2 regions of the Pseudoalteromonas sp. CF6-2 genome follow, and region 1 is predicted to be linked to the other one. Evidence: predicted binding sites of a transcription regulator. Region 1 holds the regulator's gene; the other holds the start of a gene.

Evidence for each region. Region 1 encodes sigma-54, which starts transcription at its own class of promoters, with help from an activator protein. Its sites were predicted from a motif close to GTTGGCACGNNNNTNGNNT; they were not measured.
Region 2: a site for sigma-54 is predicted at 14,629-14,647, ahead of flgB (flagellar basal body rod protein FlgB). Genes of this name have one in related genera too.

What each region holds. Positions count from the first base shown of each region.
Region 1 covers NZ_CP091442.1:3,098,714-3,115,177, forward strand. The annotation lists gene zapE (cell division protein ZapE) at 1-446, opposite strand, end outside; gene L3Q70_RS14305 (YhcB family protein) at 623-1,066, shown strand; gene L3Q70_RS14310 (Do family serine endopeptidase) at 1,233-2,585, shown strand; gene L3Q70_RS14315 (trypsin-like peptidase domain-containing protein) at 2,684-3,766, shown strand; gene murA (UDP-N-acetylglucosamine 1-carboxyvinyltransferase) at 3,822-5,081, opposite strand; gene L3Q70_RS14325 (BolA family protein) at 5,097-5,354, opposite strand; gene L3Q70_RS14330 (STAS domain-containing protein) at 5,360-5,653, opposite strand; gene L3Q70_RS14335 (ABC transporter substrate-binding protein) at 5,646-6,332, opposite strand; gene mlaD (outer membrane lipid asymmetry maintenance protein MlaD) at 6,335-6,883, opposite strand; gene mlaE (lipid asymmetry maintenance ABC transporter permease subunit MlaE) at 6,897-7,676, opposite strand; gene L3Q70_RS14350 (ATP-binding cassette domain-containing protein) at 7,669-8,487, opposite strand; gene L3Q70_RS14355 (calcium/sodium antiporter) at 8,734-9,705, shown strand; gene L3Q70_RS14360 (KpsF/GutQ family sugar-phosphate isomerase) at 9,709-10,680, shown strand; gene kdsC (3-deoxy-manno-octulosonate-8-phosphatase KdsC) at 10,683-11,234, shown strand; gene lptC (LPS export ABC transporter periplasmic protein LptC) at 11,231-11,785, shown strand; gene lptA (lipopolysaccharide transport periplasmic protein LptA) at 11,775-12,296, shown strand; gene lptB (LPS export ABC transporter ATP-binding protein) at 12,293-13,018, shown strand; gene L3Q70_RS14385 (RNA polymerase factor sigma-54) at 13,128-14,627, shown strand; gene hpf (ribosome hibernation promoting factor) at 14,654-14,941, shown strand; gene ptsN (PTS IIA-like nitrogen regulatory protein PtsN) at 14,945-15,397, shown strand; gene rapZ (RNase adapter RapZ) at 15,398-16,243, shown strand; gene L3Q70_RS14405 (HPr family phosphocarrier protein) at 16,257-16,464, shown strand, end outside.
Region 2 covers NZ_CP091442.1:2,553,500-2,569,963, reverse strand. The annotation lists gene L3Q70_RS11935 (Ig-like domain-containing protein) at 90-10,811, shown strand; gene flgN (flagellar protein FlgN) at 11,090-11,521, opposite strand; gene flgM (flagellar biosynthesis anti-sigma factor FlgM) at 11,514-11,834, opposite strand; gene flgA (flagellar basal body P-ring formation chaperone FlgA) at 11,913-12,617, opposite strand; gene L3Q70_RS11915 (chemotaxis protein) at 12,760-13,692, shown strand; gene L3Q70_RS11910 (protein-glutamate O-methyltransferase CheR) at 13,714-14,544, shown strand; gene flgB (flagellar basal body rod protein FlgB) at 14,682-15,092, shown strand; gene flgC (flagellar basal body rod protein FlgC) at 15,095-15,526, shown strand; gene L3Q70_RS11895 (flagellar hook assembly protein FlgD) at 15,540-16,220, shown strand; gene flgE (flagellar hook protein FlgE) at 16,277-16,464, shown strand, end outside.

The sequences.
Region 1 (16,464 bases):
TCCATCAAACCACCTAGCAGCATTGCATCGGTAATATCTTGTACAAAGAACTCATCGAAACAGATAATGTCTGTTTCGGACTTAAAGATATCGGCAACAACGTTCAATGGATTACGGGTGTTTTTTAACTTTTTAAGCTCATCATGCACGCGATGCATAAAACGGTGAAAGTGCACACGCATTTTACGTTCGGTGGGTAAAGCTTCGTAAAACGTATCAACTAAATAGGTCTTACCTCTGCCCACTCCGCCCCAAAAATACAGCCCTTTTATGCTAGGCGTGCTATCTTTAGAGAATAGTTTGGCAAACCATCCCTTCGCGGCGGGTTTGTCTGCCGTTAGGTCATCATAGAGTCTTTGCAAATGGCGCACTGCATTTTCTTGCGCTACATCATGTACAAAGTCTTCTCGCTGTAAATCTTGTTGGTATTTTTGCCAAGGAGTCATAGGTCGTTACAATAAAACACAGTTAAATTTGCACAGTATATTAACACGCATCGTATCTCAGGGTATATTAACCCGCAGTATGATTTCACAATCACATTAAGCTTTTTTTAATATAGATTGGACTATAAAGGCTTCAACAGCATAGTTTTTGTTATTTTTCCCAAAGGGGTAGGTTTATGGGTACTATTACCTGGATAGGTATTTTAATCATTGTTGCAATCTCGGCATTCTTCATTGGCGCATTTGTAACTAAAAAGCAATTTAAACAAGACGAATTAGAAGAGCAAGTTGAACAAGCCAACAATGCACTTGAGCAATATCGCCAAGATGTTGCTGATCATCTCGCAAGCACAGGTAAACTAGTATCTAAAATGAAGGATAACTATGACCAATTGCTTAACCATGTTGAAGAAACAAATAAGTTATTACTTGCTGATAAGAAGCAGCACCCTGCTGAGCCTTTCTTTTCGAAAGAAACCACTGAGCAGCTACAAAACTCATTAAAAGATCGCAGCAGCGATCGCTCAAACGCCGAGGCTCAGCCAGCTGACTACGTTGTTGGTGAGAGTGGCTTGTTTGCCGGTGAAAATAAAGTTTCAGAACATTCTAAAGCCTCTTGATGAACTTTTTTTTGACCCCATAGTCTTTAGGTATAACAGCTTTATATCTAAACCAAGAAAAGGGCTGCTTACGCAGCCTTTTTCTTTTTGGGCGAGTTAACATCAAAAATTAACACGCCTCATTTGCTTTAACTCTGAAATCTCTGAAGTGGAGTAAACCCAGACTATGAAAATGAAATTATCTGTTATTAGTGCTGCCCTTTTATCGTCAAGCTTATTATTGAGTCCGGCGATTGCAACTGCAAAACTTCCTATTGCAGTTAATGGTCAACAGTTACCTACCTTAGCGCCTATGCTTGAACAGATCACCCCTGGGGTTGTCAGTATCCAAGTTTCTGGCTCAAAAGAAGTACGCCGCCGTGCAACACCCTTTGATGACTTTTTTGGTGTCCCCCGAGGTGGTAGCCAAAAACGCCAGTTTAGCGGTCTTGGGTCAGGTGTAATCATTGATGCAAAAGAGGGTTATGTAGTCACCAACAACCATGTGATCGAAGACGCAGAAAAAATGGTCGTCACGTTAGAGGACGGTCGTGAGTATGAAGCAACAAAAATCGGTAGTGATAAAGAGTCTGATGTCGCATTGCTGCAAATTGATGCCGAAGACTTAACAGCCCTGAAGATTGCCGATTCAGATAAACTTCGTGTGGGTGACTTTGCCGTTGCGATTGGTAACCCATTTGGTTTAAGTCACACCGTGACATCAGGTATCGTCAGTGCCCTTGGCCGCAGCGGTTTAAATATAGAAGGCTATGAAGACTTTATTCAAACCGATGCTGCTATTAACCAAGGTAACTCTGGCGGCGCCTTAGTTAACCTAAACGGTGAACTAATTGGTATCAATACGGCTATTTTAGGCGCCTCAGGCGGTAACGTAGGTATTGGTTTTGCCATTCCATCAACCATGATGAAAAACCTTGTTGACCAAATTATTGAGCACGGTGAGGTTCGACGTGGCTCACTAGGTATTTCAGGTCGTCCACTTGATGCAGGCCTTGCTAAAGCGCAAAAGCTCGATGTGAAACAAGGTGCTTATGTGATGCAAGTAATGGATGATACCGCAGCGAGTAAAGCAGGCATAAAGGCTGGTGATGTCATTATTAGTGTTGATGGTAGCGAGATCAGTGGTTTTCATGAACTGCGCAGTAAGATAGCTACCCTAGGTGAAGGTAAAAAAGTCAAACTGGGCATTTATCGTGATGGTAAAGTTAAAACAGTGAGCGTTACCTTAGATGGTGCAGCAAGCTCAGTGTCCGCTGGCGAAGAAACCCACCCTGCTTTCCAAGGCGCAACCCTTGAAAACACGCAAAAAAGTGATGGTAAAGGCGTAGAGGTTACCTCGGTAGAAGCTCGCTCACCAGCAGCACGAGTAGGCTTGGAAGAGGGAGATGTGATCATGCAAGTCAACCGACAACGCGTTGAGAATATCCGAGATATGCACAAGATTATTGAAAACACCCAAGGCAATATTGTCCTAGGTGTAAAACGTGGAAGAGAGCTTATTTTTGTTCTTATCCAATAAACTTAATTGATTAATCATGAAAAAATAACAGTGGTGCTTGCCGCTGTTATTTTTTTTGTGCCATCATTAAGGGATTGCTCACTGATAATAAGAATACTGTGCTTAAACTTTTAAAATTTATTCTTCCACCACTTTTCACAGGCTTAGGCATTGCCTTTTTAGTCGTTTTGCTCAGTCCTACGATGCGCGCGGCGCTGTTTCCGAATGTCAGCCTACCGGATGCAATATCCACTCAACATATGAGTTTTGCGGACGCAGTCCATCGTGCAGCGCCTTCGGTAGTGACTATTTTTTCAGAGAGCATCAGTAATCAACCTCGTTACAAGCGACAAAATACCATTCAAGAGCTTGGCTCTGGTGTAATCATGTCGCAAGACGGGTATATTTTAACGAATTACCATGTCATTAATAATGCCGATCAAATCATTGTTATCTTAACTGATGGTCGTCGCTTCTATGATGTTCAGTTAATTGGCTTTGATACAATCACTGACTTGGCCTTATTAAAGATCAATTCTGATCATTTACCTGTTATCCCGATTAATGATGACTTCAAGCCTCGCGTTGGTGATGTTGTTTTAGCGATTGGTAACCCACTTAATTTAGGGCAAACAATTACTCAAGGTATTATCAGTGCAACAGGAAAACAAAAAATTACAGATAGTCCTTACAATAACTTGCTCCAGATGGACGCTGCGATAAACGTGGGTAACTCCGGTGGTGCATTAGTTAATTCTCGGGGTGATTTAGTTGGTATTACTTCTGCACAATTTAAGACCCGTGAAAATTTAGATATACAAGGTATTTTCTTTGCAGTGCCCTACTCACTGGCGAAGGATATTATGGACAAGCTGATTAAACACGGCCGAGTTGTCAGAGGCTATCTTGGCTTTACGGGTACAGCTGTTGATAGCACGGGTAAAGATGTGAGTGACAACTACACCCCCGTCACTGGAATGCGTATTAATAACCTCGATCCCCTAGGCCCTGCCTGGCAAGCGGGTATTAAAGAGCAAGATATTGTGATTAAGATCGCCGGTTTATCGGTCGCTAACCCACAGCAAGTTCTTGAAAAAATTGGGAACACGGAACCTGGTAAAGAAATTGAATTTGAGCTCTACCGTGATGGTAAAATATTGAAAATCATGGTGACAGTTGCTGAACTCGAAACCAAATTATAAGCACAAAAAAGGCCTAACTTAGTATTAGGCCTTTTTTACACTTAACGTTTTCTAACTAATTTGAGCGGCGCTTAATATTAGCACCCAGCGCGCTAAGTTTATCCTCAATGCGCTGGTAACCACGATCAACGTGATAAATACGATCAACAATCGTTTCACCTTGCGCTACAATCCCCGTTAAGATAAGGCTCGCTGAAGCGCGTAGATCCGTTGCCATTACTTGTGCACCTGACAACTTATCGGTATCTCCACAAATCGCTGTATTGCCCTCTAAACGAATATTAGCCCCCATACGCTGCAACTCAGGCACGTGCATAAAACGGTTTTCGAAGATAGTTTCTGTGATTGTTGCACTGCCTTTTGCCACAACATTGAGTGCAGTAAATTGTGCTTGCATATCTGTTGGAAAACCTGGGTGTGGCATGGTTTTGATATTCACGGCTTTTAAATCACGGCCGCGCATATCTAGGTAAATACTGTTATCTGTCACTTCAACCAATGCATTGGTAGCACGCAGTTTTTCAATCACAGGGTCAAGGCTATGGTAGTGGGTATTTTTACACAGTACCTCGCCTCCGGCCATTGCCGCAGCAACCAAGAAGGTGCCTGTCTCAATACGATCTGGCAATATGCTATATTCACAGCCAGAAAGCGACTCAACGCCTTCAATTTCGATTCGGCTCGTACCTGCACCAGTGATCTTTGCGCCCATTGCGATTAAGCAATTAGCAAGGTCGGTAATTTCAGGCTCACGGGCTGCATTCTCAAGTACGGTTTTACCATCAGCCAGCGTTGCCGCCATTAATAAGTTTTCAGTAGCGCCGACACTGACCATTTCCATGAAAATCTCAGCACCTTTTAAGCGACCGTCAACTTTGGCATTTATATAACCGTTTTCAACCTTAATCGCCGCGCCCATGCGCTCAAGGCCCTGAATATGGATATCAACCGGACGAGCACCAATTGCACAGCCGCCAGGCAGTGATACTTGGGCTTCGCCAAAACGCGCAACCAGCGGCCCTAAAGCTAAAACCGAGGCACGCATCTGCTTTACTAATTCATAAGGTGCAAGTGTCTTATTGACGGTTGCGCCATCAATTACAAGCTTATCTTGTTGCCACTCTACATCAGCACCGAGGGTTTTAAGCAAGGCTTCTGTGGTACCGATATCGCGCAAGCGAGGGACATTACTAAAGGTACTTTTGCCTTGTCCCAACAGTGCAGCAAAAAGAATTGGCAGAGCGGCATTTTTAGCGCCAGAGATAGTGACTTCACCTGCCAGTGATGTACCACCTTGAATAACAAATTGATCCATGAGGAGGTCCTGTGACTATTGTGGAAGTATAAATTTTTGTTCGCGTTTCCACTCTGTTGGTGTAAATGCTTTGATTGACACTGCGTGGATGGTACCGTCTGAGATAGTCGCCATTAATGGAGCATATACCAGTTGCTGCTTTTTAACGCGAGATAAACCATCAAAACACTCACCAACAGCAATCACTTCATAGTGGCTACCGTTTGCTTTAACAATTACTTCATCTAATTTTAATTCGTCGCGTAATAACGTTTCGACTTGGCTTGTTTCCATAAATCTCACTCAAAAAGGTTTGTGACCTGACCTAATTGCATTAATTTCTGCAGTTGATCAGGGCTGTTTTTCAGCTCAAGGCGCACACCTTGCTGCTTTAATTCTGCGAAAGAATGAATTAACCAAGCTAAGCCCGCCGTGTCAACCCTAGAGACCTCAGAAAGGTCAAAATACCATGTTTTATGCTTAGTTTGTGGCTTCATATTCAGAAGTCGTTCATGACCGATAGAATTTCGAGTCAGTTCACCGCTGACGCGAAATTGGTCATCATCGAGTTGAGTAATCGATACTTTACTCATTCCCACCTTCACCTCTAAATTGCACTGGCAGTTGGCTCTTTTGCTCTAGTAAGTCACTCACATGCTCAATACCTTGTTGACGTAAGATACCTTGGAACTCACTTTGCTTTGCATCCAGTAAACTGATCCCTTCTGCAATCATATCGTAAGCGCGCCAATCACCATCACGATCTTCACGTACTTTAAAATCAATTTTGATATCAGGTTTGCCCGACTCAACAATTTTTGTCTTAACTAAAACAACGTCTTGACCTTTAAAAGGCTGAGCAGGGCCAAACTCTACACTTTGATTTGTATATTGTGTGAATACACCTGCATATGTCGCAATTAAATACTTTTGAAACACGTCAATAAAGCGCTGTAACTCTTTAATTGCTTTTGCTTTTTCAGCCTTATCCTCGATTGCTCTTACTTTTGAAACATGATTACCCAAAACACGCAGCGCTGCGTATTTATAATCAATGTATGGCATCAATTCTTCTTCAACGATAACACGCAAGTGCTCTTTGTCTTTAGCAATTAATGGCTGATCTTTAGTAATGCGTGCGAATGTATTGTCAGACACTTCACGCACCATTTTATATGGATCTTTTAAATCGACGGTTGGTTCAGCCGCGTTGGCACTTAGTGCACTTAGTGCACATACAGCACTTAAACATAACAAAAATTTCTTAAACATAATTACTCACCACCCTGGTTGAATAAGAACTGACCGATTAGTTCTTCAAGTACTAATGCTGATTTAGTATCAGTAATATAATCACCATCAGCTAATGCTTTACTCTCGACACCAAATAGTTCATCTAAGCCTGCATCTTGCTCATCGGCAGTGACTTCACTTCCCATGCAACGTTGCTCAGCTGACTGTGGCGCAATAACAGGATTGATACCTAAATATTGCTCACCCAAAATACCTGACGTTAAAATAGAGATTGATGTCGTATCCGAAAACTTACATAAATAGTTCGCATCAATAGCCATGTTAACCACAGGAACAAACTCTTTAGGATGAATGGAGATAGACTCGACACGCCCCACAACAACACCACCCACTTTAATTGGCGCACGCGCTTTTAAAGAGCCAATATTTTCAAACTTTGCATTAAGCTGGTAGGTCTCACCATTACCGCTGATCCCCGCATTGGCAACTTTAAATGCTAATAGCGCAAATGCAGCAATACCAAGGGCTACAAAAAAGCCAACTAAAATTTCTAATTTCCGTGAATTCATCTTTATACCCTAATTAGCTGGTAAACATTACCGCTGTTAAAATAAAGTCAAAACCTAATACTGCCAGTGACGAGTGCACAACGGTTTCTGTTGTGGCTTTGCTTATCCCTTCTGAGGTTGGGATACAGTCATACCCTTTATAAAGAGCAATCCAAGTCACGATCATGGCAAAAACAAAACTTTTAATCATGCCGTTTACGATATCTTGTTGAAACGACACCTGCGATTGCATGATTGACCAGAAGCTACCCGAGTCAACACCAAGCCAATCAACACCCACTAAATGAGCGCCTATAATAGCTACCGCAGAAAAAATAAGTGCTAATATGGGCATACTAATGAAGCCAGCCCAGAATCGAGGTGCAATAATTCGCTTGAGCGGATCAATTGCCATCATCTCTAGACTCGATAGTTGCTCTGTTGCTTTCATTAGACCGATTTCCGCCGTTAAAGCACTTCCCGCTCGACCGGCAAAAAGCAGTGCTGTAACCACAGGCCCAAGCTCACGCAATAGGCTAAGTGCAACCAATGGACCTAAACTGTCCTCAGCACCATAACCAACTAATACAGTGTAGCCTTGGAGCGCAAGTACCATGCCTATAAATAAGCCTGACACCATAATAATAAGCAGCGATTGCGACCCCACCATATACAACTGACGTATAAGTAAAGGCGTGCCCTTTTTAAAGTTCGGCTTATTGACTAAGGCGCCAAATAACATTTGTGTAGAACGACCCAGTGCCGCAAAACGCCCTAAGGTTTTATGTCCTAGCTTTTGCAAAAGATCAAACATTGCGCACTCCTAATAACTCTTCACTGTATTCAGGAGCAGGGTAATGAAAAGGCACGGGGCCATCAGACAAACCTTTTAAGAATTGTTGTACTAATTCAGACTCGTGGTTCTGCATTTGCTCAGGGGAGCCTTCGCCTATCACCCCTTGTTCAGCAATTATAATAACATGGTCTGCAATGCTTAAAACTTCAGTGACATCATGTGTCACAATTAAAGAGGATAAACCGAGCACCTGATTAAGTGATTTTATGAGTTTCACTAACACCCCCATCGAAATAGGATCTTGGCCAGCAAAAGGCTCATCATACATAATGAGTTCAGGATCAAGTGCAATAGAACGCGCTAGTGCAGCACGCCTTGCCATACCACCCGATAACTCAGATGGCATCAAATCTTGTGCACCACGTAAACCAACGGCTTGTAGTTTCATTAACACGACAAGACGAATTAAGTCTTCACTGAGTTGCGTGTGTTCACGTAAGGGAAAAGCAATGTTATCAAATACAGTCATATCAGTGAACAAAGCGCCACTTTGAAATAACATGCTCATTTTTGTACGGGCAGCATAAAGTGCCTTGCGTGACATATTAGGGATACTCTGCCCTTCGAATAAAATGTCACCCGCGTCAGGCTTAAGTTGGCCACCAATTAAGCGTAACATGGTGGTTTTACCAATGCCGCTTGGTCCCATAATAGCGGTAATTTTGCCTTTCGGAATGTTAAAAGTCATATTTTTATATATGATTCTATCGCCCCGTGAAAAGGTTACATCCTTGATTTCTACTATTGATTGCGACAAGTCGCTCTCCATAACTTTTTTCACTAGTTTTGCCATTTTAAGGGTTTTTTAGTCAAGATGGAAAAAACAAATCGTAAAATTTTGTAATATTTTCTATCAAAATAATCTATGCTAGAAATGTCGAACTTAATACACGCTTAAATTTAGTTTCCAAAAAACACCCATTTAAAACATTCAGTCTATTCTTTTACTTATACTTTCAGGTTTGCTTTTGTTACTATTTGCAGTCATCTGTTTAAGTAATATTGGCGTATAAAAATGGTGACTTCTTTTGTCATTTTAATTATCGGTTTTGCCGCACTTGTATGGAGTGCAGACCGTTTTGTTTACGGGGCAGCGGCACTGGCAAAAAACATGGGGATCCCAACCCTAATCATTGGCCTTACGGTTGTTGCCATGGGTTCATCGGCACCGGAAATGATGGTGTCAGCATCAGCAGCCCTTGCAGGCAAAACAGATACCGCGGTAGGGAATGCTGTTGGCTCTAATATTACTAATATCTTACTAGTATTAGGTATTACAGCACTGTTAAGGCCTTTATCTGTTTCTTCAACAACACTCAAACGTGAGATGCCACTAGTACTATTAGTGTCGGTGGCTTCTTGGTACATATTCTCTGATAACTTCTTTTCATTTGCTGAGGGTGTTGCGCTCCTTATTGGCTTTATTGTTTTTATTGCAGGCTTAGTTATTATTTCTTTAAGGGATAAAAACCAAGCGGATGACCCTTTCGTTTCTGAAGCGTGTGAAGACATCCCTGATAATGTTTCTACAGGTTCAGCTTTATTTTGGCTTGTCGTGGGTATGATCCTTCTTCCTATCAGTTCACACTTTCTGGTTGGTTCGGCAGTAGATATTGCAAAATACTTTGGCTTAAGCGACTTGGTGATTGGGTTAACCATCATTGCTATTGGCACCAGTTTACCTGAACTAGCAGCCTGTATAGCCGGCGTACTAAAAAATGAAGATGATTTAGCCTTAGGTAATATTGTTGGCTCAAACTTATTCAACCTATTGGCGGTACTGCCTCTTGCAGGGATTATCAACCCATCAATCATCGACCCTTCAGCGGCTAACCGAGATGCTTTGATTATGATTGGCGCAACCATTGCTTTAATCGCTATGTCATTGAACTTAAGAGGTGCTCGTCGTATCAATAGAATTGAAGGTGGTTTATTGTTAGTCGCATTTATTGCATACCAAGGCTATATTTTCAGTCAAATAGGATAACAAATGACGCAGCAAAGCTTTATTGCGCAAGGTAAGCGAGTTCTTGAAGTTGAAGCGCAAGCATTAAGAGAAATTGAACAGTATATCAATGCTGATTTCGAACATGCTTGCCAATTAATGTTTCATTGCACAGGTCGTATTATTGTCATAGGTATGGGTAAATCAGGCCATATCGGCAACAAAATAGCCGCTACATTAGCAAGTACAGGCACCCCTGCATTTTTTGTTCACCCAGGTGAAGCGAGTCATGGTGATTTAGGTATGATCACACGTGAAGATGTTGTGATGTGCATTTCAAATTCAGGTGAAACCAGTGAAGTGCTTGGTATTATTCCTGTTATTAAGCGTATTGGCGCAAAAATGATATCTCTAACAGGTAACCCTAACTCAACTATGGGGAAGCTATCGGATGTCCATGTGTGCATCAAAGTTAGCCAAGAAGCGTGTCCATTGGGCCTCGCCCCGACTGCCAGCACCACTGCGACATTAGTTATGGGCGATGCGATAGCCGTTGCCCTACTTGAAGCGCGCGGTTTTACTGCCGATGATTTTGCTTTATCTCACCCGGGGGGAAGCCTAGGTAAGCGCTTATTACTGAGCCTTGAAGACGTCATGCATACTGGCAGTGCCACACCTATCGTTACCGAATCCCAAAGTGTTAAAGATGCACTAATAGAAATGTCAGCCAAAGGCCTCGGTATGACAGCTATTGTCGATGAAAACAAAAAGCTTGCAGGTCTGTTTACTGACGGTGATTTACGCCGTATTTTAGAGCAACGTGTCGATATTCATAACACATCGATTAGCCAAGTAATGACGCGCTCATGCACCACCGCACATGCTGATATGCTCGCTGCGGAAGCATTGAATATTATGGAACGAAAACGCATTAACGGTTTAATAATAATCGATGAAAGTAATACACCGATTGGCGCACTTAATATGCAAGACCTTTTAAAAGCAGGGGTACTTTAAAGATGACGTTTGCCGAGCTTTATCAGCCATTAAGCACCGATGTAAGCCAACGTGCTCAGAAAATAAAACTACTCATTTGCGATATTGATGGCGTTTTCTCTGATGGCCGTATTTACTTAGGAAATAACGGTGAAGAACTCAAAGCGTTCAATACCAAAGATGGCTTTGGTATTAAAGCATTAATAAATAGTGGCTTTGAGGTTGCGGTTATTACAGGGCGACATTCACAAATAGTTCAGCAACGCATGACTAGCCTAACAGTACAACACATTTATCAAGGTCAAGAAAACAAGCTTATTGCGTATCAAGAATTAAAAGACAAACTGACTTTGAGCGATGAGCAAATAGCCTATATCGGTGATGATGGCCCTGATTTACCTGTCATGGAAAAAGTAGGCTTTGCGGTTGCTGTAAACGATGCTCACCCACTTATAAAAAGACTCGCTCATTACACCACCATGTTACCCGGAGGGTTTGGCGCTGTGCGAGAGCTTACAGATTTATTAATGCTGGAAAACGCGAAAGCGTTAACAACTGATGGAACCAGCGCATGAATATAGCCCGTATTTTACTGAGTATTGTTTTTGTTTGTTGCATGATCTGGTTATGGTATCCGTACTTTAGCCAACCAACAGGCGCAATAAACAGTGAAGACGAGATAATCGCAACACCGGATTACACCGCCATTGCGCTAAAGCAAACGGCGTATGATGAGCAAGGTAACATCAGCCATAAAGTCGCTGCGGCTAAAATGGAGCTATACCAGCAATTAGGGTTTACTTTTTTTGAACAGCCTATTTTTACCATTTATGGGGATCAACAGGTTTGGCAGGTGAAAGCAAAAGAGGCTACCTTGTACGAAAACGATCAACTTATTTTTGAAGGTGACGTTGTTGCAAAAAATCTAACTCATAATGGCATGATTGAAGATATCAACGCAGAAAATATCAATGTTGATATTGAAAAAATGACTATGTACTCAAAACAACCTGTTACATTAACAGGCCCAAACTTAAAGATTACCGGTAAAGGTTTAAAAGCTGATTTAAAAGCCGAAATCGTCGAGTTAACTAACCATACACGAACCATATACTATGACCAATAAACTTAAAAAATTACTTCTAATCCCAAGCTTATTGATTGCGTTTTCAAGCGCTGCTGCAGACCAAGCGGGTACTCCTATCAGCATTAGCTCAGATCGCCAAGTAGGTCAGTTAAAAAATGGAGTCGGGATTTTTGAAGAAAATGTAGAAATAACCCATGGTAATCGTCGTATTACCGCAGATCGCCTAGAAGCACATGCTGGTGAGGTTGATGGTACTGTTTCACTTATCATTGCCACAGGTAAGCCAGCCTACTTTGAAGAAAAACAAGAAGATGGCACGGTTATGAGCGCCAGTGCAGACGAAGTACGTTACGATGTAGCAAAGCGTTTACTCACTTTAGTTGGCGATGCACAAGTGACACAAGCAGGGCAAAAAGTCAGTGCAAAAAGTATAACTTATGACATGGAACAACAACTCATTAGTGCTGAAAAAGACGAAAATTCAACGGATCGTGTGCATACAATCTTAGTGCCTGTTGATAATAAAAAAGATGATAAAGGCCAGCCATGAGTACATTAAAAGCAGAGCTGTTAGCAAAGAGCTATAAAGGCCGCCAAGTTGTCAAAAATGTGGGACTAGAAGTCGAAGCTGGCAGTATTGTTGGCCTACTAGGCCCTAATGGTGCAGGTAAAACCACCACCTTCTACATGATTGTTGGGCTAGTGCCAAGCGACAAAGGTAAAATTAGTATTGATGACAACGACATCACTTTATTACCCATGCACAATCGCGCTCGATTAGGTATTGGCTATTTACCCCAAGAATCATCCATTTTTAGAAAGTTGACGGTCTACCAAAATCTGATGGCGATTCTTGAAACACGTAAAGATCTTAAAAAACAGCAACGAGAAGAAACACTCAATAACCTGCTTGATGAATTTAGTATTCAGCACATTCGAGATAGCCAAGGTATGGCGCTATCAGGAGGCGAGCGTCGCCGTGTTGAAATCGCGCGAGCATTAGCCGCAGATCCAAAATTTATTCTGCTAGATGAGCCTTTTGCTGGTGTTGATCCAATTTCAGTGTTAGATATAAAGAAAATTATAGAGCATTTGAAAAACCGTGGTATCGGTGTACTAATAACTGACCATAATGTTCGAGAAACCCTTGATGTTTGTGAAAAAGCCTACATTGTTTCTCATGGGGAGCTAATTGCATCAGGCACGCCTGAACACGTATTAGCAGACCAAACCGTACGCGATGTTTATCTAGGCGAGCAATTCAGGTTGTAACCAATACACCACCGACTAGAGCATCTGCTAGACTTACAATAATGACAACATATTGATATTGACTCAAATTAGTATCAATAAATGATTTAAAAAGGATTGTTAGGGATACATGAGGCAATCATTACAGCTGCGCATGGGCCAGCAACTTACAATGACTCCACAACTGCAACAAGCCATTCGCTTATTGCAACTTAGTACATTGGATCTCCAGCAAGAAATACAAGAAGCGCTTGATAGTAATCCTCTACTTGAAGTGGAAGAAGCGGATTACAGTGAAGACGTAATCGGTAAAAACGAACAAAAATCTGACTCTGATGATTCACAAGTCACTGCTACGGCAGAAGAAGCACCAAGTGAGTACGAGCAAGAAAGCAGTGATGCACTCAATAAAGATACCGTTAGTGACGACCTAGCAATGGACGTCACGTGGGATGAGTACATGAGTGCAGCTCCTTCAACCTCTTCAGGGCCAATGCCAGAAGATGAGTCTATTTATCAAGGTGCGTCAACCGAAACTCTCCACGAATATCTGATGTGGCAACTACAGTTGACCCCATTTAGTCCAACTGATGAAGCAATTGCTGTTGCTATAGTCGAAGCTATTGATGACTCAGGTATTTTAACCGTCAGTTGTGAGGATATTGTTGAAAGCTTTAATCAAAACGATGATGAAGAAGAAGAAATAGAACTTGATGAAGTCGAAGCGGTCCTAAAAAGAATACAGCTATTTGATCCTGTCGGCATTGGTGCTCGCAGTTTACAAGAGTGCCTATGTATTCAACTTCGTCAATTCGATGCAGATACACCTTATTTGGCTGAAACTAAAATGGTTTTATCTGAGCACATCGAATTATTAGCAAGTCGCGACTATCGTACTTTGATGAAAAAGACTAAGCTTAAAGAAAACGAGCTAAAAGAAGTCATGACGCTTATCCATAGCTTGAACCCTAAGCCCGCGGATAGCATCGTACGTGAAGAGTCTGAATACGTCATACCCGACGTATCAGTAAAAAAAGTAAAAGGTCGTTGGGTCGTTGAGCTTAACCCTGACTGTATGCCAAAGATCAGAGTGAATAGCCAATATGCGGCTATGTCACGCTCTGTAAAATCAAGCAGCGACAGTCAGTTTATTCGCTCTCATCTGCAAGAAGCTAAGTGGTTTATTAAAAGCTTAGAGAGCCGGAATGATACTTTATTAAAAGTAACGAACTGTATTGTTCAACAACAACAGGCTTTCTTTGAACACGGCCCTGAGGCGATGAAACCGATGGTGCTAAATGATGTCGCTGAAATGGTCGAAATGCATGAATCGACGATTTCACGGGTTACAACGCAAAAATATATGCATACCCCAAGGGGTATTTTTGAGTTGAAATATTTCTTCTCAAGCCACGTCAGCACAGAAAATGGTGGCGAGTGTTCATCAACGGCAATACGCGCTTTAATCAAAAAGCTTATTGCCGCAGAAAACTCAGCGAAGCCATTGAGTGATAGTAAGATTGCAGATATATTGGCTGAGCAAGGAATTAAAGTAGCTAGACGTACAATTGCAAAATACCGAGAGTCTCTAGCAATACCGCCGTCTAATCAGCGTAAAAGCTTGATTTAGACGTTTTACATAGAAGGAAAATGCTTATGCAACTAAACCTAACTGGTCGTCATGTAGAAATCACAGATTCATTAAAAGACTATGTAAACACCAAGTTTGCGAAACTAGAAAGGCATTTTGATCATATTAATAATGTTCATGTCATTTTAGACGTAGAAAAATTAAGTCAAAAAGCAGAAGCAACTTTACATGTAAACGGAGGCGAACTGTTTGCCTCTACAGAGCATCAAGATATGTACGCGGCCATCGACTCGCTAATTGATAAGCTTGATCGCCAAGTAATTAAACACAAAGAGAAATTAGCTCGACACTAAATTATGAAACTTAGTTCACTTACTAGCCAGGACTGCAGCAAAGCTGCGGTCCTTTTTAATAGCAAAAAAAGAATTCTCGAATTTATCAGCGAACTCGCTCATGAGCAGCTTCCTCATCTATCGCAGCAAGATATTCTTAATGCTTTACTCAATCGAGAAAAATTGGGGAGCACAGGAATTGGTAGAGGTATTGCTATTCCGCATGGTCGTATGTCAGGTGCTGATAAACCGCATGCGTTTATTATAGTGAGCGAATCTCCAATTAACTTTGATGCAATTGACAACCGCCCTGTTGATATTTTTGTTGCACTCATCGTACCTGATGGAGACTGCCAACTTCATTTAAAGACCTTATCAACAATTGCTGATAGACTAAAAGACAAAGAATTTTGTAAACAGTTACGCAGCGCTAAAACCGATCAGGAACTGTTTCAAGTTATTGCATCAGAGGCATAAATGGAATTAATTATTATCAGTGGCCGTTCTGGCTCAGGTAAATCAGTCGCTTTACGAGTCCTTGAGGATCTTGGTTATTATTGCGTTGATAATATTCCTGTAAACCTATTACCTTCGCTAGTGCGCAGCGTCTCTGATAATTACGACAAAATAGCAGTCAGTATCGACGTACGTAACCTGCCAAAAGAGCAACAAGAATTTAATGATATTCTTGAATACTTGCCAGGTTTCGCCAATCCAACCTTATTTTACCTTGATAGTGATGATCAAACACTCATTAGACGTTTCTCTGAGACAAGACGTTTACATCCGCTTTCTTTAGATTCTTTACCACTCGATTTAGCAATTAAGCAAGAAAAAATACTGCTCGATGTACTAATTACCCGCGCCGACTTTATGATCGACACAACGGATTTAAGTGTACATCAGCTAGCAGAGTCAATTCGTGAGAAGATTCTCGGTAAAAAAGACAAAAAGCTTATTATTACCTTTATGTCATTTGGCTTTAAGCATGGTATCCCGAAAGAAGCTGACTATGTATTTGATGCACGCTTTTTACCAAACCCACACTGGGAGCCAGATCTTAAGCCACTTACGGGTCTCGACCAACCAGTTAAAGATTACCTTGCAAGCCATAGCATAGTGCAAAAATTCACTTGGCAGATTCAAACCTTTGTGCAAACGTGGTTACCACACCTTGAACGTAATAACCGCAGCTATTTAACGATCGCAATTGGCTGCACAGGTGGACAGCATCGCTCGGTTTACTTAGCACAGACGATTGGTGAAAGTTTCGCGAAAAGCCATGCAAATGTAAAAATTCGCCATCGTGAGCAAGACTTATAATAAGGGCTTTAACATGTATGCTGAAAATACGTTTTTAATTCAAAACAAACTTGGCTTACACGCTCGGGCAGCAACTGTACTTGCACAACTTGCACTTCAATTTGATGCTAAAATTATGTTATATCAAGATGACAAAGAAGCTGAAGGTGACAGTGTACTTGCTCTAATGTTATTAGAAAGCAGCCAAGGTAAAGAAGTACGCGTTGTATGCGAAGGCCCTG
Region 2 (16,464 bases), 550 kb from region 1:
GACCTGTACCATAGTCCAGTAACTTAGTGTTGTTTCTTAACTAGGCTTTACTTATATAAAAGTATTACTGGTACGTTGAGGAGCGGCAAATGGATGCAAACCAATTATTAGTTATCGATGTTCAAGGTTCTGCTGGCATTATCCAAGCAGATGGCTCTATTAAGGCACTTGAGGTGGGTGATGTGATCACCGTGGGTGACACTGTTGTAACGGCTGAAAAGTCGACTTTAACAATAGATGTACAGGGCGAATCATTATCAATACCAGCCAGTAAAAGAATCACAATTACTCCCGATTTAGTTGCCAAAGGCAGTCAAGACAGTTCTGAAAATACGGTGTTTGATGAGTCTATAGATGATGCGATTGCAAGTTTAAATCAAGCAAACTCAACGCCACCTCAGCAACAAGCAACTGGCGATATCAGCGACTTTCTACAAGCTTTAGAAGGTGATGGAGACATTCTTGATAATTTAGAAGCAACCGCAGCGGGCGGCACTGGTGGTGCTACATCAGGTGGTGGCACATCTTTTGTTGAGCTTGCTCGTATTGCAGAAGGGATTGATCCGTCAGGTTTATCATTTGATGATAGCCTAAATGCAGGTAGTGATGGCATTTTTACGCCAAGGGATACCACCGATGGTGTCGTCCCTAATGACGCTTTAGCAACATTAAGTGTCAATGAGCTTGGCAATTCGAACAATCCTCAACCGGTTATTTCAGGTACAACGCAGAACCTTGTAGGCGAGACATTAACTGTCACAGTCACCGATGTGAATGGAAATACACAGGTTGTTACAGTGATTGTCCAGCCTGATGGCACTTTCACGACGACACCGCTAGACCCCTTACCAGATGGACCGATTGTGATTGATGTGGATGTGATCGATCCTAACGGTAATCCACTGAATGATAATATCTTGGCAAATATAGATACAACGGGCCCTCAAGTGCAGCTTAATGCGCTTAATGACTCTGCTTCACCTAATGTAGAGATTTCGGGCACCGTGTCAGGAATTGAAGTGGGTGGAGATGTCACAATCACTGTGACTGACAGCCAAGGGCGAGTACAAACCATTGTGACTCAAGTTGATGAACAGGGTAATTGGAGCATAACAGCGCAAGATCTTTCTGAAGGGCTATACAATGTTGTCGCCTCAGCAATTGACGAAGTAGGTAATGAGGGGGTTGATACTGATAGTAGCCTCATTGATTTAACGCCGCCTGATATTACGCTTGTTGCGATTGCCGACACTAATGATACAACTCCCACATTTGTTGGGCGGGTTGATGATGTGCCAGAGGGAACTCAGGTACGTATTCAAGTTGTTGATAGTAACGGTCAGTCACAAATATTTACAGCCATTGTTGGCGCTGATGGCAGTTATACCGTAGATGCAACGGCGGGATTTCCTGAAGGGGCATTTACCGCTATCGCGACAGTGGTGGATCCTGTTGGTAATAGTGCATCGGCCAATGCCAATGGAGAAATCGCATTTTCTCCTATTTCAATAACAATCAACTCAATTGCTGATAGCAATGATCCAACGCCATTTCTTAGCGGTCAAACCGAAGGCGTTGCGGCGGGCACAACCATCATGCTGATGATCACTGCCAGTAATGGACAAGTCATTAACTTGCTTGCAGTTACTCAAGCTGATGGTAGCTGGTCACTGCAAATGACAGAACCGCTTCCTGAGGGGGACTTTACTATTGTAGCAACTGTTCTTGACCCTCAGGGCAATGAAGCACAGGCGACAGCGGTTGGCAATGTCGATTTAACGGTTAGCATTAACTTTATTATTGATACAAACGATACGACCCCTGTAGTGACAGGCTCAACCCAAGATGTTGATGCAGGTACAGTGGTTACCGTTACCTTCATTGGTAGTGACGGTGCTACAGAAACACTACAAGTGATTACCGATGCAAACGGGGATTGGTCAGTAGAAGCAACAACACCGCTGGTGGAAGGAACGTTCACTGTTACAGCAACAGTGACGGATGCGGTTGGTAATACGGCAACCGCGACTGAAATAGGCGAAATAGACTTAACCGATCCTATTATTTTTATAGACACATTAAATGATACTAATGACACGACGCCGACTATCTCAGGCTCCGTTTTAGATGTTCCTGCAGGAACAACAGTGACATTACTGGTTACAGACAGCGGCGGTAATGCACAAACACTCACAACAACAACGGATGCAGATGGTAATTGGCAAGTTGATGTTATAAATAATTTAGCTGAAGGGGACTACACCGTTACTGCGAGTGTTAGCGATGAGGCTGGTAATAATAGTACGGCCACAGCAACGGGTACAGTTGATTTAACACCGCCAATAATAACAATTAATACCATAGGTGATGTTAATGATTTAACGCCCACTATAGATGGCACAACACAAACCCTAGACGCCGGCACTGAAGTCACCATTACTGTGACCGATAGTAGCGGAGCGCAGCAGACTTTCATAACCACGACAAATGCTGATGGTAGTTGGTCAATAACCCTAACCGACCCCCTTGCTGAGGGAGAGTTTACTGTTGTAGCCCAAACGCAAGATGCAGCTGGTAATACTGCGCAGGATACCGAAGTCGGTGTGATTGATTTAACTGGACCAACTATAGAAATTAATGATTTTACCCCGTCAAATGACGTAACGCCTATTATTTCTGGGGTGGTGAGTGGTGTTGATGTTGGTACGCAAATAACAGTAACTTTAGTGGATAGTAACGGCAATCAACAAACATTAACGGCCACCGTTAATGCTGATAATAGTTGGCAAGTTGGTGCCAACCAAGCCATTGTTGAAGGGCCGTTTACAATTACGGCTACGGTAAATGATCTGGCTGGTAATCAAGCAACAGATACTGCACAAGGCATTATAGATTTAACCGCACCGATAATTACATTAGACGATCCTGGCAGTAGCGCTGATACAACTCCGACTATTTCAGGTGTCGTTGAAGGTGTTGACGAAGGCACTGCGGTGACCATTGTTGTGGTTGATGCAAATGGTAATAGTCAAGAATTAAGCGCAGTGACAAACATCAATGGTGGTTTTTCAGTTGATGCTGCTACAGAGCTTAGTGAAGGTCAGTATACTGTCACCGCAACAGTTGCAGATGCAGCTGGAAACCAAGCTTCTGCAACTGCAAATGGGTTAATTGATTCATCATTACTCACCATTACTATTGATGCAATCGGTGAAACAAATGATACCACCCCAACCATTTCAGGGACGACAATTAATGCAGCTCCTGGGAACGTAATCACGGTTGTTGTTACGCCTGCCTCGGGACCTGTGCAGAGCTTTGTGACTCAAGTCGGCCCTGATGGATCATGGAGTATTGAGGTACCTACCGCGCTTGCTGAAGGTGAAGTTTCGATTGATGCGACTGTGACAAACTCTGTTGGAAATACGGCTAACGAAGTTATTAGCGGTATTATTGATATCACTGCGCCTGTAGTTTCTATCGATGAAATTGGTGTCACAAACGATAGTACGCCAATCATCACAGGCTCGGCAGAAGGTGTCTTAGCGGGAAGTACAGTGACAGTAACCGTGTTTGACTCTGTGAATAACAGCCAAACTTACACAACAACGCTGGATGCACAAGGTAATTGGGTTGTACAAGTTACAACACCTGTCAGCGAAGGTAATTTTTCAGTAACTGCAAGCGTGACTGATAACGCAGGTAATACAGGGCTCGATACTGAGATAGGCACATTAGATTCTACAGCACCACTGATAACCATTGATAACCTTGGCACAGTCAATGACCCTACACCAATTATCAGTGGTACAACAAATGAACCTGCTGGCAGTGTTGTACAACTGACGGTAAGTAACGGGGTTGATAGTTATGTTTTTACTGCCATTGTCAGTGGCGGTGGCACGTGGGCTGCTGAGGTACCTGAAGAATTACAAAATGGTACATTTGATATTGTAGCCTCGATTACTGATGCGCAGGGCAATGAAGCTGTAGCAACAAGTTCGTTTGTTTTAAATGCCAGTGCGCCCAGTCTTTCAATTGATACAATTAACGATACCAATGACACTACACCAACCATCAGTGGTACATCGGATGCGCCTAACGGTACCGTGGTGTCTATTATTGTCGAAGACAGTAACAGTAATTTGCAAGCCCTATCCGCCGTCGTTCAAAATGGAATTTGGGTAGCCAATGTCACATCGCCATTAAGTGAAGGGGCATTTTCTGTATCAGCTTCCGTTACTGTTAATGGTATAACTGGTGATGCAACAGCTCAAGGTCTTGTTGACATAACGGCACCAACGGTCAGTATTGATGCACTGGCTGATACCACGGATATTACCCCTCTCATATCTGGACAAGCTTCAGGCTTGGCTATTGGCAGTGTTGTTACTTTACAAGTGACTGATAGCGCTGGAAATACTCAATCATTAGCAGCGGTTGTTGGTGCCAATGGTAATTGGTCTGTCGAAGTAGAGACAGGGTTAGCTGAAGGTACTTACACCGTTGAAGCCATTGTCGCGGACACGGCAGGCAATACCGCTTCAGACACCACCACAGGCGTTGTCGACTTAACAGCACCTCTTGTCTCAGTTAATGGTCCTTTCCTAACAAATGATGATACGCCACTTGTAACTGGTAGCTCTGATTTAGCGAATGCAAGTGTTGAAGTAACATTTACTGATGTGAATGGCGATAGTCATATTGTTGTTGTGCAAACGGACAGTAACGGAAACTGGAGTGCAGAGGCTTCGCAGTCACTCGCAGATGGTAGTTATAATGTTTCAGCAAGCATAACGGATGCTGCCGGTAATACCGGTACTGATACTGATAGCGGTGTGATTGATACAATTCCTCCACAGCTTGCCTTTGAACCTACCTTATTATTAGGTCAATTGATTACTTTGAGTGGTACATCAGATTTACCGGCAGGAAGTGTGGTTACGGTTACTCAAAATTTAATCGGTGCACCAGCAGTCACAACAACCGTAACAACAGATGCTAATGGAAATTGGTCATTAACGGGGTTGAGTGTGCCCATTGTTAATTTGGCATCTATTACAGCAACTGCGTCAGATGCCGCAGGTAATGTCACAACAATTACTACAACTGACTTTGATGATACACCGCCGATTTTAACTGTCAGTGTAGATGCTTTAACTAATGATAATACTCCCCTTATTTCGGGCACCACTGATGCTGGCCAAGGCGCGCAAGTAACCGTTGTTGTTACCGATCAAGCAGGGAATAGTCAAACACTCACTGCGACTGTGAATGCAAATGGTGAATGGTCAATCAGTCCGAATGTGATACTGGCAGATGGCACATTTACTGTCAGTGCCAGTGTGCAAAATAGTTTTGGTAATACCACAACAGAAACAGCCAGTGGCGTTATTGATACTGTAGCACCGAGTTTAACGCTTGATGGCGTTGGTAGTGTCAATGATGTAACACCTGTACTGAGTGGCACCAGTGACGAAATAGGTGCGACCATTAATATAGAAGTGACTGATAGCAATGGGACACAGCAAATTAGTGCAACAGTGGCAAGCGATGGTACATGGTCTGTAGAAGTGCCAAATGGCTTAGCTGAAGGAAGTTACACTGTTACTGCATCAGTCAGTGACGATGCAGGTAATACGACAACCCAAAACGCGACAGGTGATATTGATATTACCTTGCCTATAGTCACTGTGAATAATAACGGATTAGGAAACGATAGCACGCCATTATTAAGCGGTACATCTGGTGAGGCAGCAGGAACAGTTGTCAACCTTACAGTGACCGATATCAATGGTGATACGTATGATTTAACGGCAACGGTTGATGCAAATGGTGACTGGCAAGTAGAGGCGCCTTCACTCCCTGATGGTAATTACACCGTTTCAGCAAGCATAACCGATGATGCCGGCAATATTGGCACAGCATCCGGCACCGGTAATATAGACACTGTTGCCCCTGCTATTTCGATTAATAGTCTTGGCACTGTAAACACAAACACACCTACAATAAGTGGTACCTCAACAGAGCCGCAAGGCACACAAATATCTCTGATTGTGACTGATTCAAATAACGTTGATGTGTCTTTAACGGCTGTCGTTGATAGCAATGGAGATTGGTCGGTTACATCTATGGTATTAGCTGATGATGACTACACTGTTGTAGCCACAGTCGTAGATCCTGCAGGTAATACTGCCAGCGCCTCAAGTGACTTTACTGTTAACATCAGCGCGCCGAGTATGTCAGTTGATGCGATAGCCGATACGAATGACACAACCCCGACAATTACAGGCACTACTTCAGCGCCAAACGGCTCGACAGTGACCGTGGTGATTGATGATGGTACTAACCCGCCACAAACATTAACTGCGACTCTTCTTGATGGCATTTGGTCTGTGACACCACCTACAGCATTAGCAGAAGGTAACTTCACAGTGACGGCAACAGTTACCGTTGGAGGTGTTGATGGTGAGGCGTCAACGATAGGCGTTGTTGATTTAACATCACCTACTATCAGTATTAACAACATAGGTAGTACAAATGACGATACACCAACAATTAGTGGGGTCACTGATGCAAGTGCTGGCAGTACCGTTACACTAGAAATTACGGATTCGCTCGGCGGTATTCAAACGATCACCGCGACTGTACAGGCTAATGGCTCATGGTCGGTATCGCCGAGCATAGCATTAGCAGAGGGCAGTTTTACAGTTAACGCCAGTGTATTTGATGTTGCAGGTAACGAAGGTACGGTAACTGAAACAGGCTTAATAGATACGACTGCGCCAACAATCGTGATTGATCCACTCTCTGATACAACAGACGTAACACCATTGATCAGTGGGCAAAGTAGCGGCGCTTCAGTCGGTACGCTTGTTACACTAACCATTACCGATGGCGCAGGGCAAGAGCAAGTCGTCACGACGCAAATACAACCAGGGGGGGTATGGTCAGTTGAGGTAACCACACCATTGGCTGAGGGTGAATACACTGTTAATGCGACATTCGAGGATGCTGCTGGTAATCAAGGCTCGGATACAGAAACAGGCAATGTTGACCTTACTGCGCCCAATATCACCATTGATGCACCTGAATTAACTAATGATAATACACCGACGGTAACCGGTACGTCTGATTTAGCAAACACGCAGCTAGACGTGACCTTTTTAGATGCCGACAGTGTTAGTCATGTTGTTACCGTAACCACAGATGCTTCAGGTAACTGGAGTGCTGATGCAGGTCAAGCGCTTGCTGATGGTAGCTATACCGTATCAGCGACAGTTCAAGATAATGCGGGCAACACCGGCACAGCATCTGATAGTGGTATTGTTGATACTATTGCACCTGATATTCGCATTATACCTTCGTTCCTATTAGGTAATTTAGTCGGGCTATCTGGCACATCTGATTTACCTCAAGGCAGTGTCATTACCATTACTGAGCAGTTAGTCGGTGGCTTAGTGGGGGCAACTTATACGGCTACCACTGATGCGAATGGTGATTGGGAGGTTGCAAATATCACTGTACCGCTACTTAACTTAGCTTACGTAACGGCCACTGCCACGGATGAAGCAGGGAACACCGCTACGGTGAGTACATTAAATTTTGATAATGTTGCTCCTGTCTTAACACTCAATGTTGATTCTTTAACTAATGACACGACGCCGACTATCTCAGGAACAACTGATATGGGAGAAGGGACTGTTATTAACATTACCGTCACTGATAGTGCTGGTGGCTCGCAAAGCTTTACAGCGACAGTGTTAAATGATCAAACCTGGTCTGTTGATGTCCCCGCAGCGCTTGCAGAAGGTGGCTTTACGGTAACAGCGTCGGTTAGCGATGAAGTGGGTAATTTAACCACGGAGCAGGCATCGGGTGTGCTAGATAGTGTAACCCCAAGCCTAGTTATTAACGATATTGGTGCTACTGCAGATGTTCGACCAACGATTTCAGGCAGTAGTAATGAAATTGGCGGTACAGTCGTTGTCGAAGTAGCAGGGCAAACAATTACAACGACAGTGGCAAGTGATGGAACGTGGCAGTTTGTTGTTCCCCTTGATATTAGCGACGGCAGCTACACAGTTACCGCTACAATTACGGATGATGCTAATAATACGCAAACAGTAACAACACCCATCACTGTCGATACGGTTGATCCTGTTGTCACACTGGATGCGCTTGTATTAGGTAATTCCAGTACGCCAGTTATTTCTGGCACATCGACAGAACCACAAGGTACGCTTGTCGATGTTAGCGTTACAGATAGTAATGGCGATATTCAAACATTGACGGCAACAGTACAAATCGATGGTACTTGGCAAGTAACGCCCAGTGATTTGCCTGATGGTAACTATAGTGTGACCGCGAGTATTACCGACTCTGCGGGTAATTCAGGTAGCGCTTCAGATACCGGTGCAATTGATACCTTCGCGCCAATTCTTGTCATTAATGGTCTTGGCACAATAAACGACACCACACCAACCATTAGTGGGACAACGAGCGAACCACAGGGTAGCACGGTGAACATAACCGTTGAAAATGACGGTAATACCTATCCGCTTACTGCAACAGTGCAAGCAGATGGTAGTTGGTCTGTCGATGTATCACCTGCTTTAACAGATGGTGCAGTCAGTATTACTGCAAGCATTACTGATGCGGCAAGTAATACGACAACGGCCACTGAAACAGCGACTCTTGATAGTAATGCACCTACCATCGCTGTTGACGCACTATCAGTGACGAACAATACAACACCGACTATCTCTGGCACCAGTGATGCCGCAGATACCACGCAGGTGACTGTGAATGTTGAAGATGCACTTGGCAACATTCAGACCGTCTTTGCAACCGTAACAGGGGGTGTATGGAGTGTGCAATTACCGACACCATTAAGCGAAGGTAGTTTTAGTATTACAGCGAGTGTGACCGAAGGCGGGTTAACAGGCACTGCCACACGCAGTGGTGAAATCGACCTAACGGCACCTCTATTCAGTGTTAATACACCAGATGTAACAAATGATACAACTCCTACAATCAGTGGCACCAGTGATGCTCCGCAAGGTACCTTAGTATCAATAACCGTAACAGATGCGCTCAATAATGAAGTCACAGCGAGTGCAATTGTTGGTGCAAGTGGTAATTGGTCTGTTGCACTTGCTTCCCCCCTTGCTGAGGGAGCTTATACAATTGATGCAAGTATTACAGATGCTGCGGGTAATACAGCAATAGATTCGGCATCGGGTAGCATAGACATAACACCTGCAGATGTAACGATTGATCCAATCGCCGTGACAAGTGATTTAACACCAAGCGTGACAGGTAGTGCAACAGGGGCTACAGCAGGGAGTTTGGTGATTGTTACATTTGTTGATTCTGTGGGAGTAAGTCACAGTGTTGAAACAACATTAGATGCAAACCTAGAATGGCAGGTTGAGGCAACACAAAATCTTGCTGAAGGAGCATACACAGTAACAGCAGTTGTCAGAGACAGTGCTGGTAACGATGGTTCTATCTCAACAACGGCGGTGATTGATACGATTGCACCTACTATTAGTATCAACGCGAGTAGTTTGATACTCACAAATGATTCAACACCAACAGTGAATGGTACGTCTGATCTCGCTAACAGCAATATTATTGTTACTTTCACCGCAGCTGGTGGCGTAACGCATAGTGTTGCGGCTGTGACAGATGTGAACGGCGACTGGCAAGCAACCGCGACTCAAGCTCTTGCTGATGGTACTTACTCTGTTGCTGTAAGTATCACTGATGAAGCTGGAAATACTGGAACAGACAGTAAAACCGGCGGAGAAGTTGATACGGTTGCACCAGAACTTTCAATCGTACCGTCATTCTTATTAGGTAACTTGGTTTCGCTCTCTGGTACCTCAGATTTACCTGAGGGCAGCGTTATCTCAATTACGAATCACTTAGTGGGAGGAGGCGTCAGCGCACCCTATACAGCCACTGTTGATGCAAATGGGGATTGGCAAGTCCTTAACTTATCTGTTTCATTACTAACGCTTGCTTATGTTGAGGCATCAGCAACCGATGCCGCAGGCAATACCACAACCATATCTAGCATTGATTACAGTAACGACCCTAGTTTAGATGCGTTTAATGTAACTAATTATAATCCAGGCGTTTTAGGACTTCTTCTCCCATCAGCTTCAGGGGAGGCAGAACCAGGCACAGAAGTTTATGCCATTGGTTCTAACTTGGTTGGGCTTAATTTATTAAATATTGTTGATTTATCTTTACTTAATTCAGCACCTACAGTCACCGCAGATAGTAATGGTGATTGGTTTATTAGCTTGTCTGTATTAGATCTAGGTAATGAATATTACTTTGCAATCGTCGATCCTGTAACAGGTGACTTCATTGTTAAAAATACCGAAAATGATTTAGTGGGCACTGGGGTACTCGATACTGAGCCAGATGGGGGGCTTATTGGTTTAGGCAGTGAACCTTTGTTAGCTGATTTTGATGAGAGTGAAGAGCAAATGGCACAAGGAACTGAGCCTCAACCACTTGGCGAAAGTATTGATTTGAGTTTGGTTATGACAGACACAAGTACAGATTCTACTATTGCTGAGGGGGCGGCACCACTTGAACTGAGTATTGATGATGTACTCACCGATAGTGAGCAAACGGATGTACTTGCTCTTGATACTGGCAGTGAAAGTCAAAGTTTGGCATTCAATGGTGAGCCCGAAGTGACATCAGACGCAGCAAATGATATTCAAAATGACTCTGAGGAGTTAATTAAGAAACTCATCGAAGGCGGCAATAACGCTATCGATATTTAAAACGAGTTACTAAATACAAATAAAGCGCGATTTATCGCGCTTTATTTTTGACTCTGAACAGCTTATTTTAGTAGATATGGTTTTAGGTTTTGCTTAGGAAACTCACGAGTAAAGCTTACTTTGTAGTCGCGACTTTATGTCGCGTTATTTATAAGCAATAACTTGGAGCAATAATCAGGTTTACAGCGCCATCTTTTCGGCAAATAGCAAAGTGGCTTATCAGAGGGGGCTATCAATTTGTGAGGTTGTCGTAATAAAGGAGAGATAACCCAAACGCATTACGCTTTTAGGTTATGTACAATTTTATTCTCGCCCTGAATAACACTGCCACCTTGATCATAGGTCATAGACGATGGTGCACCAATTAAAATATCTTTTAATTGTTTTACACTTAGTTGGGCTTGATGTGCGGCATGTGCATTGACATCGTTTTTCTTTTTGCAATTTGTAAGAAGCTCATTCACCTGCGTGATAAGTGAAGAAACGTCTTCATCTTGAGCATCATTTTTACTCACAAGCACCTGAACTTCTTTATCAAGCGTTTGAATTTTTTGTAATAAGGCGATTTTTTGTTGGGCAATCTCTTTTAAACCTTCACCTCGTTTTGAGGCAATGGCTGTTAGCTCATCATCTAAAAGCGCAGCAATAGACTCTAAATAAGAGACTTGCTGTGTTAATTTGCTGGCAATTAAATGGTTATGATCAGCCATAAACGTCAAACTCGAATGCTGCGATGTTCTTTGCTAGTTTTTCAGTATCAATTTGATACTTTCCTTCGCTGATTGCTTTTTTCAACTCAGCGACTTTTGTACTGTCAAAACCAGATGACTGCTCAGCCTTTTCTTGCAAAGATTTTAATTGCTTTGCTTGCGGCGTTAAACTCACTGAATCTGCACTGGCTTTAGGCGCAGCTGATTTAGCCGTTTGCGTGTTAAGGTTATCTTTTTGTAAATCAAGCTGTTTTTGCTTGGTATTCGTCAACACAGATGTTTGCTGACTATTATTATTGACGTTGCTTACCATTATTTTGACCTATACATTACCCAACATATGCCTTGGTATCGGCAGGCACACAAGATACTTTAACATAAATATTAAAAATTAAATATTCACCTGTACAGACTCGACACCATCCACGCGTGCATTTAATACTTTACCTGATTTTTTGTTTTTTACACGTACTAATTCATCAAGCGTACCATCTTCTAAAGCAACACCTGTTGTTTTGATTCTAAGTCCACGTATCGCTGCAATGATGGTTACATTATCCCCTTTGCACACCATACAAATATGGCTCATGACAATCGGAAGACCGCTGCGGATATTACGTTTGCTCCGACTTCCTATTAGCACTGATTCATCTTGAATATATTGCGTACGAACAAATTGTTTAGGCTTCATTTCAAGACGCAGATGTTCAGCTTTAATAACCTCTCCACGAGTTAAATTGGTTGTTACTACTACCACAGGCTCAAGTTCAATAATTCTGACATGCACATACTGCGTCCAACTATTTAAGTCTTCGCATTTAAGTTGTACGGTTACCTGCCGATTAAAAGGAGGTTCAGTCGGAACGGTTTTACTCAGCGGTAACTGACAAGGCCTATCAGGGATTCGGCTATCAAGAGGCAGTGCGCTGACTTGTGGTGTTGAATCCAGATCAGTTATTTGTTCGCTGATAAAATCGATAGCGATTTGTTGAAGTTGCTGGTGATTATAGACTTCAGCGTGAAGTTGCGTACTAAGCAACAGGCTAGCAAGAAAATAAAAAACACTGTATCTTCGGCTTTTTTTTAACAAACTCATCATGTTTCGACTATGCTTATGGTTGAAAACAAGGTATAAATATTTTGCGTCAAAAAACAGACGCTTTGTAACCTTATGTAGCTTTAACACAAAGAAAGCAATTATTGTTCCGACTCTGGTTGTTTATCTTTAGGAGATTGAAATGGCAGGCATTTTAGACTCAGTTAACCAGCGTACTCAGTTGGTTGGGCAAAACCGCCTTGAATTACTATTATTCAAACTCAGAGGGCGTCAACGCTTTGGTATTAACGTGTTTAAAGTAAGAGAGGTTTTACAATGCCCACCGCTTACAAACATGCCAAAATCAAACGCCTATATCCGTGGTGTGGCCCATATTCGAGGTCAAACTATCTCAGTTATCGATTTATCTATGGCTGTTGGCGGTCCTGCGATTGAAAATATTAAAGATAGTTTTATTATCATTGCGGAATACAATCGCTCAGTTCAAGGCTTTTTAGTCGGTGGTGTTGAACGTATTGTAAATATGAATTGGGAAAAAATTATGCCTCCGCCATCAGGCGCTGGCCGTTATTCGTATTTGACAGCCGTTACCGAAATTGAAAACGAGCTGGTAGAGATCCTTGACGTTGAAAAGATTCTTAACGAGATTTGCCCGGTTAATACTGAGGTCAGCGCTGAGGTTGTGGGCGAAGGCGAAATTCAAAAAGATTTAGGCGAACGCATTGTCTTTATTGCTGATGATTCTGCGGTAGCAAGAAACCAAGTTAAGCGTGCACTTGAGCCATTAGGTGTGCAAACTGAACTTGCTAAAAATGGTAAAGAAGCGTTACTCAGGCTACGTGAAATTGCTGAACTTGACTGTCAAAACAACATCACTGAACGTGTTGGGTTGCTGATATCTGATGTTGAAATGCCTGAAATGGACGGTTATACCCTAACAGCAGAAATAAAAGCCGATCCAAAATTATCACCGCTACATGTTATTTTACATACATCGCTGAGTGGTGTATTTAATCAAGCAATGATTGAAAAAGTGGGTGCGGATGATTTTATTGCAAAGTTTAACCCTGATGAATTAGCGAGAGCTGTTAAAAAATGGGTTCACTGTGATTAATAATTTATAGGTGGTATTACTTTGGAAAATAAGCACTTACAACAAAGCGAATACGATCAATTTCGCTCTTTTTTAGAGCAACAATGTGGGATTGTGTTAGGTGATAATAAACTTTATTTAGTTAAGAGTCGCCTAGCCCCATTGATGGCTCGCTTTAGTGTGGAATCGTTATCACAGCTTGTGAGCAAAACATTAAGCCCTCATGAGAGGCAGTTACGTGCCGCAGTTGTTGATGCGATGACGACAAACGAAACACTTTGGTTTCGTGATCAATACCCCTTTGAGTTACTTAAAACTAAATTGTTTCCTGAATTTAAAGACTTGCGTAGACCGGTGAAAATTTGGTCTGCGGCAAGCTCTTCTGGTCAAGAGCCTTACTCGATAGCTATGTCGGTTGCTGAGTTTCAGTCTAAGCAACCTGGTGTTTTAAAAATGGGTGCGCAGATTATCGGTACTGATATTTCAAATACTATGCTTGATATGTGTAAGAATGCAGAATACGACTCACTTGCCCTCGCACGAGGCTTGTCGATGGAAAGGCGGCAAAAGTTCTTTAAGGATAGTGGCAATGGTATGGCGCAGGTGGTTGATCCAATAAGAAAAATGGTCAGTTTTAGGCATCTAAACTTATTAGATTCTTATGCCTTGATGGGCAAGTTTGATATTATTTTTTGCCGCAATGTACTGATTTACTTTTCACCAGAGGTTAAGGCAAAAATTATTGCGCAATTTGCGCAGGCACTTAACCCTAAAGGCTATTTATTTTTAGGTGCATCTGAGTCAATGGCAGGTTTAAGTGATAGTTTTGATATGGTACGTTGTAATCCAGGTATCATCTACCAGAAGAAATAATTCCCTCCTAGCAACCTAACGATTAGGTTGCTATATTTTATTTATTTTCAATTAGTTATAACCATATTTATAGCCCCCTTAATTTTTGGCTTATCTTTTGCATTATGCTACGCAGAGTCAAATTTTTGGAGATGGTTATGGCTATCAGTTTTGATAAAGCATTCGGTGTTCACCCCCATGCAATGTTGATCCGTTCACAACGTGCTGAGTTATTAGCGACGAATATCGCTAATGCTGATACGCCGGGCTACAAGGCAAAAGATGTGGATTTTGCATCTGCATTAAAAGCGGCAAAAAGCAACCAACAAAGCGGCAACACTATGGTACGTACAAACGAGAAACACCTTGCGGGTGGTAGTCGTTTTGTTGGTAACTCAGAAATGTTTCGCACGCCAAATCAAGCAGATACAGGTGATGGTAACTCTGTTGATATACAAGTGGAACGAAACTTGTATGTACAAAACTCATTAGAGTATCAGGCAAGCCTGCAATTTATGAGTAGTAAAATTAAAGGCCTTAAAAAAGCCCTCGGTAGTCAAGGAGCTTAATCATGAGTTTATATAATGTTTTTGATATTTCAGGTACGGGGATGAGTGCACAAAATGTGCGTTTAAATACCACGGCGAGTAATATCTCAAATGCAAATACGATTAGCTCAAGTCAAAATGAGACTTACCGAGCGCGCCATCCTGTGTTTGCCGCTGAACTAACAAAAGCGTCAGCATCACAAAGCAATCCTCAGGGCTCTTCTGTTGGCGTTAAAGTACTGGGTATTGTAGAGAGCGACAAGCCCCTGCAAATTGAATATAACCCGAATCATCCAAGTGCAGATGAAAACGGTTATATCTACAAGCCTAATGTTAACGTCGTAGAAGAAATGGCTAATATGATTTCTGCCTCTCGCTCTTATCAAACAAATGTGCAAGTTGCTGATGCAGCAAAGCAAATGTTAAGTAAAACACTGTTGCTTGGGCAGCGGTAACCGAGGATAAGTTATGAGTAACGACATCAGCAGTGCGTCATCCACGTATTTAGATAACTTACGTTGGCAAGACAATCAAACGAAAACAGAAGAGAAAGATGACACATTAACACAAGAAGATTTCTTCTCGTTATTAACTCAGCAGTTATCGTTTCAAGATCCGAGTAAGCCCGCTGACAATGATCAAATGATTGCTCAGATGACAAACTTTACCATGGCAGAAGGTATTTCAAATCTTAATAGTAAATTTGAATCCCTTACGGCTTCGATGACATCTAACTCGGCACTACAAGCATCTACTTTAGTGGGTAAACAAGCGTTGCTTGAGTCAAATATGTTGGATTTAAATGAAACGGGTGTTTCTAAAGGATCTGTTGTTGCAGAAAAACCGGTAGATAAGTTAACACTACGTATTGAAGACGAATCGGGCCAACTTGTCAGAACCATTGAGTTAGGTGCGCAATCTGCTGGTGCAATTCGTTTTGAATGGGATGGCGAAAATGAAGATGGTGAACGTTTGCCTCCTGGCGAGTACAAAATCAAAGCCGAGGGAAGTGTTAATGGTGACTATACTAGCTTACCGATAGCGACTTTCAAGAACATTGAGAGTGTCAACATTAATGGTTCGAGCGGCATTATTATAAATACTAAAGAAGGCGCGGTTAGGCTAACTGATGTAGCAGAAATCGCTTAATTATACAGATTAATTAGTTAGCCAAGTGCTACAGATTGACACTTTAGAGGTGAATTATGAGCTTCAATATTGCATTAACCGGACTTGCTGCCGCGCAAAAAGATTTAGATGTAACAGCAAATAATATTGCGAACGTTAATACGACAGGCTTTAAAGAATCACGAGCTGAATTTGCAGATGTATATGCATCTTCAGTGTTTAGCTCAGGTCGAACTAAAAATGGTGACGGTGTGCAAACAACCAT